Parabacteroides chongii: one gene and its partner. The protein of the gene in region 1 binds, or shares a complex with, the protein of each later gene. Links are inferred from orthologs where the notes say so. Each region holds a gene or a part of one and is shown in the gene's direction. Other genes may lie near its edges.

Evidence for each region.
Region 2: the proteins of prmC (region 1) and prfA are in contact, whole or in part, in a crystal structure (PDB 2B3T), measured with the Escherichia coli proteins. The link is inferred for Parabacteroides chongii from one-to-one orthologs.

Annotation. Positions count from the first base shown.
Region 1 is NZ_CP120849.1:2,663,185-2,667,618, reverse strand. What follows is about bases 655-3,627. They hold prmC (peptide chain release factor N(5)-glutamine methyltransferase), read left to right. Parts: upstream 655-1,698; coding sequence 1,699-2,556; downstream 2,557-3,627. Other genes in these bases: P3L47_RS09925 (ComF family protein), read left to right, coding at 3,016-3,627; P3L47_RS09930 (regulatory protein RecX), read left to right, coding at 2,544-3,035; ribD (bifunctional diaminohydroxyphosphoribosylaminopyrimidine deaminase/5-amino-6-(5-phosphoribosylamino)uracil reductase RibD), read right to left, coding at 655-1,644. Outside these bases: BamI family beta-barrel-assembly machinery protein, read right to left, coding at 1-518; more of ribD, read right to left, coding at 583-654; more of P3L47_RS09925, read left to right, coding at 3,628-3,702; P3L47_RS09920 (DUF6383 domain-containing protein), read right to left, coding at 3,908-4,434. UniProt on the Escherichia coli protein: Methylates the class 1 translation termination release factors RF1/PrfA and RF2/PrfB on the glutamine residue of the universally conserved GGQ motif, i.e. on 'Gln-235' in RF1 and on 'Gln-252' in RF2.
Region 2 is NZ_CP120849.1:80,486-84,121, forward strand. What follows is about bases 1-2,906. They hold prfA (peptide chain release factor 1), read left to right. Parts: upstream 1-851; coding sequence 852-1,961; downstream 1,962-2,906. Other genes in these bases: P3L47_RS00470 (AIR synthase related protein), read left to right, coding at 1-843; pyrF (orotidine-5'-phosphate decarboxylase), read left to right, coding at 1,989-2,831. Also shown: lpxD (UDP-3-O-(3-hydroxymyristoyl)glucosamine N-acyltransferase), read left to right, coding at 2,920-3,636. UniProt on the Escherichia coli protein: Peptide chain release factor 1 directs the termination of translation in response to the peptide chain termination codons UAG and UAA.

The DNA of each region.
Region 1 (4,434 bases):
AATCCCAACACGTTGCTAGCATACAGCTCCCAGCTCATGGAGTCAGGTACTACCTGATGGATATTGACCTGTGCGATATAAGTTTTCTTGGTGATGCCATCATACGCAGCCGTCACAAATTTAACCGGCTTGGAAAAATCCAAAGAATCTTCCGTATTCCAGAAAAAGGTAGAATCCGGCAACGCCTCCTGTGTCACTTCGATAGAAGCCAACCCGGACGCACGCGATATCGTACAGACAACTTTCTCGATCTCAGTGCCGAAAGGCATAGAGTCCGGATTAAAAATACGTCCGTTTACCTGATCGATCACAAACTTCACTGCTTCCAACCCTTTGACAGAATCACTTTTTAAAGAAAAAGACGTTATCTGACAATCCTTAGGTATTTCATACTCCTGATCGTCCGAATTCAGACAAGAAGACAGAAACAATGCAATACATCCCGCTACAAATAGTACTATTCTATTTTTCATCCAAAAATAAGTTTGTTGCATATAAAGCCACAAAAGTAGAAACATTTTTTGCTTTATTCCCAATATCGGCTAATATTTATAATATTTTAGTTCCGTTAAACTACTTCGCTCACTGATTTTTCCGTAAAAAAACAGAGATTACATGATCCTGCACTTTTTTCACGTCTGTCAGCGACAGAGATGCCACCCAGCTAAGATCCGGCGCTTTCACGCCCGATTCCAGATTGACCGGGGCTGTTTCAACCAACATCTGATCCCATAAACCGTCCTCCAAAAAATGACCGAGAAGCGTAGCTCCCCCTTCCACCATCAACGAATCCAGTTTACGGACATACAACTCACGCATTACCTGCGGCAAAACCGGCTGCCCGAAATCAATCGTGACATATTCCACATTCTCCCGGCTGACAGCCTCCACCGCTGTAAAAACCAGCGTTTTCACCGCCCCGTCCAACAGATGATAATGAGGCGGGATACGTAAAGTCCGGTCGAGAGCCACCCTTACAGGCGATTTCCCCGCCCAATGGCGTACCGTCAACGAGGGGTTATCCAGCAAAGCCGTTTGTGTGCCGACCATGATAGCCGCCACATTCGCCCGCAAATGATGTACCCTGCGCAAAGTCTCCGAAGAAGACAACACGACAGCCGGCAACGAATTATCCGTCCGCAGCCGATCCATAAAACCATCCGCACTCTGCGCCCATTTCAGATAGATATAAGGCCGTCGCTTTTCCTGGAAAGTCATAAACACCCGGTTCAACTCCCGGGCTTCCTCCTCCATCACGCCGGTCACCACCTCCACACCTGCCTCACGAAGCATCCTCACTCCTCTCCCCGAAACTTCAGGAAAGGGATCCAGACATCCGATCACAACACGGGGAATCTGCTTTTTGATGATGAGTTCAGCACAGGGAGGTGTTTTCCCATAATGAGAACAGGGTTCCAGGCTCACATATATCGTCGCCTCTTTCAACAAAGATTCATCACGGACCGAAGCGATCGCATTCACCTCGGCATGTGCCTCGCCATATTTCCGGTGATAGCCCTCTCCGATAATTTTCCCCTGATGTACAATCACAGCCCCAACCATCGGATTTGGCGCCACATTCCCGATCCCGTTACGGGCCAGAGAAATACAGCGCGCCATATATTTATTTTCAACCTCGACCATTTTCTTTGCGTATAAATGGTTTTTGCATTACTTTTGCATTAAAATTACATTGTTATGACTGAGACTGTCGCTTATATACAAAATACGCTCAAAGATTATTATCCGCTAAGTGAAATCAAAGCATTCATTCGCCTGATAATGGAGCGCGTGTGCGATATCCAGCCGCATCAATTCTTACTCTGCAAAGATAAAGAATTATCCGATAAGGAAAAGACCGAGATTCACAATATCGTAGAACGATTGACAAAATACGAACCGATCCAATATATTTTCGGCAAAACCGACTTTTACGGATTCGAGTTCCTGGTAAACCCGTCAGTCCTGATCCCGCGTCCGGAAACGGAAGAACTGGTCGAGTTGATCGTACACGATTATCCCAAGAAAAGTATCGACATACTGGATGTTGGTACCGGCAGCGGTTGTATTGCTATCACTCTGCGGAAATTACTGAGCAAATCACAGGTTTCGGCACTCGATATTTCGCCGGAAGCCCTGAAGGTAGCCCAAAGAAACGCTATACATAATCGCGTACAACTCTTTTTTTACGAAAGGGACATTCTTCAACCATCCAAAACAGCCGATTCCATAGAAGATGAGTTCGACGTGATCGTCAGCAACCCTCCTTATGTGATGGAGAAGGAAAAAGCGGAGATGGAGAAAAACGTCCTCGATTATGAACCGCCACTCGCCTTGTTCGTTCCCGACGACAATCCTTTGCTGTACTATAACAGCATTGCGCGTTTCGCCGAACAGAAACTGAAGAAAAAAGGATACCTGTATCTGGAGATCAACTCACAGATGGGTGAAGCCGTTGTGAACATGCTGCGCATGATGGAATTTAAGAACGTAGAACTGATCCAGGACCTGTCCGGGAAAGACCGCTTTGTAAAGGCACAGACATGGAACAGATAACCGAAGCGGAAATGTTGCGCCGTGCTGCCGCTTATTGTTCGACAGCCGAACGTTGCATCCAGGACGTGCAAAAGAAGATCAAAGCAGCCGGTCTCACCCAGGAGGAAGGCGAACGTATCATCGCCCGTCTGCTTCAGGAAAAGTTCATCGACGAACACCGGTTTGCCCGTTACTTTGTAAACGACAAGCTGCGCTTCAACAAATGGGGACGCATCAAAATCGCTTATGAACTTCAAAAAAGAAACATCCCCGCTCCCATACGTGCGGAAGCCCTGGAGGGGATAGACGAAACAGAATATACTCATATCCTCCAATCGTCTCTTAAAGCGAAAAAGAAATCGACCAAAGGGAAAGACGACCGGGATATTTATATCAAACTTCTGCGTTTTGCTGCCGGCCGTGGTTTTGAGAGCCGTGAAGCTTCCCGTTGCCTGAAACAACTATTCAACGGTAACGACTATGAGGAAGATTTTGAATGACCTGCTGAATCTCTTCTTCCCCAAGCTCTGCATGATATGCCAGACACCCCTCACCGGAGGAGAGGAACATATCTGCTTAACATGCTTGTGTGACCTACCCCGCACGGGATATGATTTCTTGAAGGAGAACCCGGCGACGTATCTGTTTGCCGGGAAAGTACCCGTTTACCGGGCAGCCGCTTTTCTGCATTACGAAAAAGGCGGCCATGTGCAACAGCTCATTCATTCCCTGAAATACCACGACAACCGCGAGATCGGTTTCCGCCTGGGACGCATGGCGGGTTTGAACTATCGGCAGGCTTTCCTGACAGATTGCCCGGATCTGCTCTTGCCTGTCCCGCTCCATCCCAAGAAGAGGAAGCAGCGCGGCTACAACCAGTCCGAATGGATAGCCCGGGGACTGAACAGTGTTTTAAAACTTCCGATAGATACCACCAGCCTCCGCCGTATCAAAGAGACAGACACGCAGACCAGCCGGCAGACATACGAACGCTGGCAGAACGTACAGGATATATTCTCGGTCGCAGACCATAAAGAACTGGAGGGGAAACATATTCTCCTGATAGATGACGTCATTACTACCGGCTCCACCATCGGAGCCTGCGCCGAAGCACTGCTGGCGATTCCCGGAGTACGGGTCAGCGTGTTGGCGATCGCAATCGCTTGAGAAAACAACTCATATTCATAAAATACAGAAAGCCCGGCAGAACTTCTAAACGGGCTTTCTTTCTGTACTCTCTCTTCACAGAGGTAAAACAGAGTTACTTTATTTTCATTACTTTAGTATTACTGATACCACTTGTTCTCCTGTCGCAGGGTACTTAGCGGGTATACATAGCTGCGTGGTATCTAAATTATTTGATTTTTAATTCTTATTTTACAATTGCTTTAACAGCAGCTTCGCCTTCAACAGCTACAACTACTACACCAGCAGGAACGTTGATCTGAGCTTCGTCAGAAGACAGAACCGTGCTAGCAACAGTCTGACCCAGTACATTGCTGATCACAGCAGTCTTACCGGCAGCACCCTTGATTGTTACTGAACCGTTACCTGAGATAACAGTGAATGTAGTTACAGAAGGTTCCTGTTCGTTAGCAACCGGATTGCCGTTGTAAGCTTCTTCCATGTTGAATGTTTCACCGTGTGTAAACTTATTAGTTACAACAACAGTACCATTCACCCAACGTAAGTAACCTTCGTTAGTTGCAGATTTTTCAAACAGATCCTTAGTAGGTGCACTATAATCTTTGTACTGTGTCTGGATCTTGAATGAATTTGCATCGTTATCTACATAACGGAAAGCAAACTTAGCCACATTGAAGTCAGGAGAATCCATACCCAATTTAACGACTTCACCACCCTTACGAGTAATATACAGCGTATCATCTTTATGATAAC
Region 2 (3,636 bases), 2.6 Mb from region 1 along the record:
CGTAATAAACTGTTGATCCCGGGAGAAGTAATCTCCGCCATCATCAACGGAACGGACGAACTGCTGGCCGAACTGCGCGAAATGGGCGTAGGCTGCTATGCAACCGGAGGCGAGACTGCCGATGTGGGCGATCTGGTTCGCACCATCATTGTAGACAGCACCGTAACCTGCCGCATGAAACGTGCGAATGTGGTTGACAACAGTAATATACAAGGTGGAGACGTAATTGTCGGCATGGCTTCTTACGGACAAGCCACCTACGAAAAAGAATATAACGGCGGAACCGGCAGCAACGGTCTGACCTCTGCACGCCACGACGTATTTGCCAAATATCTGGCAACAAAATATCCGGAAAGTTATGATGCAGCCGTTCCCGGCGAACTGGTTTATTCGGGCGGACTGAAACTGACCGACCAGATCGAAGAACTGGGTATCGATGCCGGTAAACTGGTGCTCTCTCCTACCCGCACATACGCTCCTGTGATCAAAGTGTTGCTGGACAAACTGCGTCCGCAGATCCACGGTATGGTACACTGCTCCGGCGGAGCACAAACCAAAGTGATGCACTTTGTAGAAAACAAACGTGTGACAAAGAACAACCTGTTCCCTGTCCCTCCTCTTTTCCGTATCATTCAGGAACAGAGCGGAACGGATTGGAGCGAAATGTATAAAGTGTTCAACATGGGTCACCGTATGGAAGTTTACCTGTCACCTGAACATGCTGAAGAAGTGATCAGCATTGCCAAGAGCTTCAACATCGATGCACAGGTAGTTGGCTTCGTGGAAGAAGCAGATAAAAACGAATTGATCATTGAAAGCGAAAAAGGTCGCTTCGTATATTAATCTGATAAATGGCCGATAATAGTTTATTAGGAAGACTGGACGGATTAGTGAGCCGTTTTGAAGAAGTCGGGACTCTGATCACCGACCCGGCAGTGATTGCCGATATGAAACGGTTTGTAAAGCTCAATAAAGAGTACCGCGATCTGGAGAAGATCGTGGCTACCCGTAGCGAATATGTCAATACATTAAATGGAATAAAAGAAGCACGCCAATTACTGGAAACGGAGCAGGACCCCGAAATGAGGGAGATTGCCCGTGAAGAACTGGATACGTGCAATGCCCGTATTCCGGAGCTGGAAGAGGAGATCAAGTTACTGCTTGTCCCCAGCGATCCGGAAGACGACAAGAATGCCATCGTTGAAATACGCGGCGGAACAGGAGGCGATGAAGCTGCCCTGTTTGCCGGCGACTTGTATCGTATGTATATGAAGTACTGCGAAACCAAAGGATGGAAAGTCGCCCTGTCGAGTTGCAGCGAAGGTTCATCGGGCGGATATAAGGAAATAATCTTTACCGTCAGCGGTGAAAAAGCATACGGTACGCTTAAATATGAATCGGGTGTACACCGCGTTCAGCGCGTGCCCAGCACAGAGACACAGGGACGTGTACACACTTCAGCAGCCACCGTGGCCGTGCTCCCCGAAGCAGACGAGTTTGATGTTGAAATTAATGAAGGTGAAATTAAATGGGATACTTTCCGCTCGGGAGGTGCCGGCGGCCAGAATGTGAATAAGGTTGAATCAGGCGTGCGCTTGCGTTATGTCTGGAAAAACCCGAACACCGGCGTGAGCGAAGAGATCCTGATCGAATGTACGGAGACGCGTGACCAGCCGAAAAACAAGGAACGCGCGCTCACCCGCCTGCGTTCTTTTATCTATGACAAAGAACATCAGAAATACCTGGACGACATTGCCAACAAACGCAAGACAATGGTTTCGTCGGGCGATAGATCCGCGAAGATCCGGACATACAACTATCCGCAAGGACGTATCACCGATCATCGTATCAACTACACAATTTATAACTTATCTGCTTTCATGGATGGCGATATACAATCCTGCATCGACCAACTGACCGTTGCCGAAAATGCAGAACGTCTGAAAGAGGCCGAACTATAACAGTTTCACTATTTGACACAAGACAAGATGAACAAGCAACAATTATTCGAGAACATCAAAAAGAAACAATCTTTCCTTTGCGTTGGATTGGATACCGATATAAAGAAAATCCCGCAGCATTTACTTTCTGAAGAAGATCCGATCTTCACTTTCAACAAAGCGATTATAGATGCTACAGCCGACTATTGCGTAGCTTACAAACCCAATCTGGCTTTCTACGAAAGTCTGGGTGTGAAAGGAATGCTTGCATTTGAAAAGACAGTCACTTACCTGCGTGAGAATTATCCGGACCAGTTCATTATTGCTGACGCGAAACGTGGCGACATCGGTAACACTTCCGAGATGTATGCCCGCTCTTTCTTCGATCATATCAAAGTTGATGCCGTAACAGTAGCACCTTATATGGGTGAAGATAGCGTGAAACCGTTCCTGATCTATCCGGAAGCATGGGTGATCCTGCTGGCTCTGACATCCAACAAGGGGTCACTGGATTTCCAAATGACAGAAGATGCCAACGGCGAACGTCTGTTTGAAAAAGTATTGAAGAAATCGCAGGATTGGGCTACCGACGAACAGATGATGTACGTTGTCGGCGCGACACAGGGAAAAATGTTCCTGGATATCCGCAAACATGCCCCCAACCATTTCCTTTTAGTACCGGGTGTCGGTGCACAGGGAGGCAGTCTGCAGGAAGTTGCCCAGTACGGAATGAACGATCAGTGCGGTTTGCTTGTTAATTCTTCACGTGCGATCATTTACGTAGATAAATCAGAAAAATTCGCATCATTTGCCCGTGAAGCAGCACAGGCTGTACAGCGTGAAATGGCAGGATATCTGCATGATAAGGGAATTATTCCCTGCAAAGCATAGGCTATCCCAATAATTTTCACCATTTTTGCAAACTGCTTTGTTCTTAGTGGAGCAGTCTCAATTCAAATACAATATAACAAAATAAGTAATGGAGTTATCAGCCCAACAAATAGCGGACTTTCTTGGCGGAACCGTTGATGGCAACCCTGAAGTGAAAGTCAGCAACTTCTCAAAAATAGAAGAAGGACAACCCGGAACACTGACGTTCCTGGCAAATCCTAAGTACGAACATTATATCTATAATACAGAAGCGAGCATTGTTCTGGTGAATAACGACTTTTCTCCGGCTGAACAAGTTACCGCTACTTTAGTAAAAGTAGAAAATGCTTATTCTGCTCTTGCCATGTTACTCAACCTGGTAGAACAGTCCAAACCTAAAAAGACCGGAGTTTCTTCAACCGCGTTCATCGCAGCCTCTGCCACACTGGGAGACGATTGCTTTGTCGGCAATTTTGCCTATATCGGCGAAAATGTCCGGCTGGGGAAGAACTGCCTGATATATCCTAACACATATATCGGTGATAACGTGACTATCGGAGATAACTGCATTCTTTATCCGCACACGACCATCTACAACGGATGTAAGATCGGTAATAACTGTATCCTGCATGCCGGTTCGGTAATTGGTTCGGACGGATTCGGGTTTGCTCCCGAAGGAGAAAATTACAAGAAGATCCCGCAGTTGGGAAATGTCGTGCTGGAAGACAATGTTGAAGTTGGTGCCAACACGACGATCGACCGTGCCGTAATGGGTTCTACCATCATTCACAAAGGCGTGAAGCTGGATAATCTGGTACAAATCGCC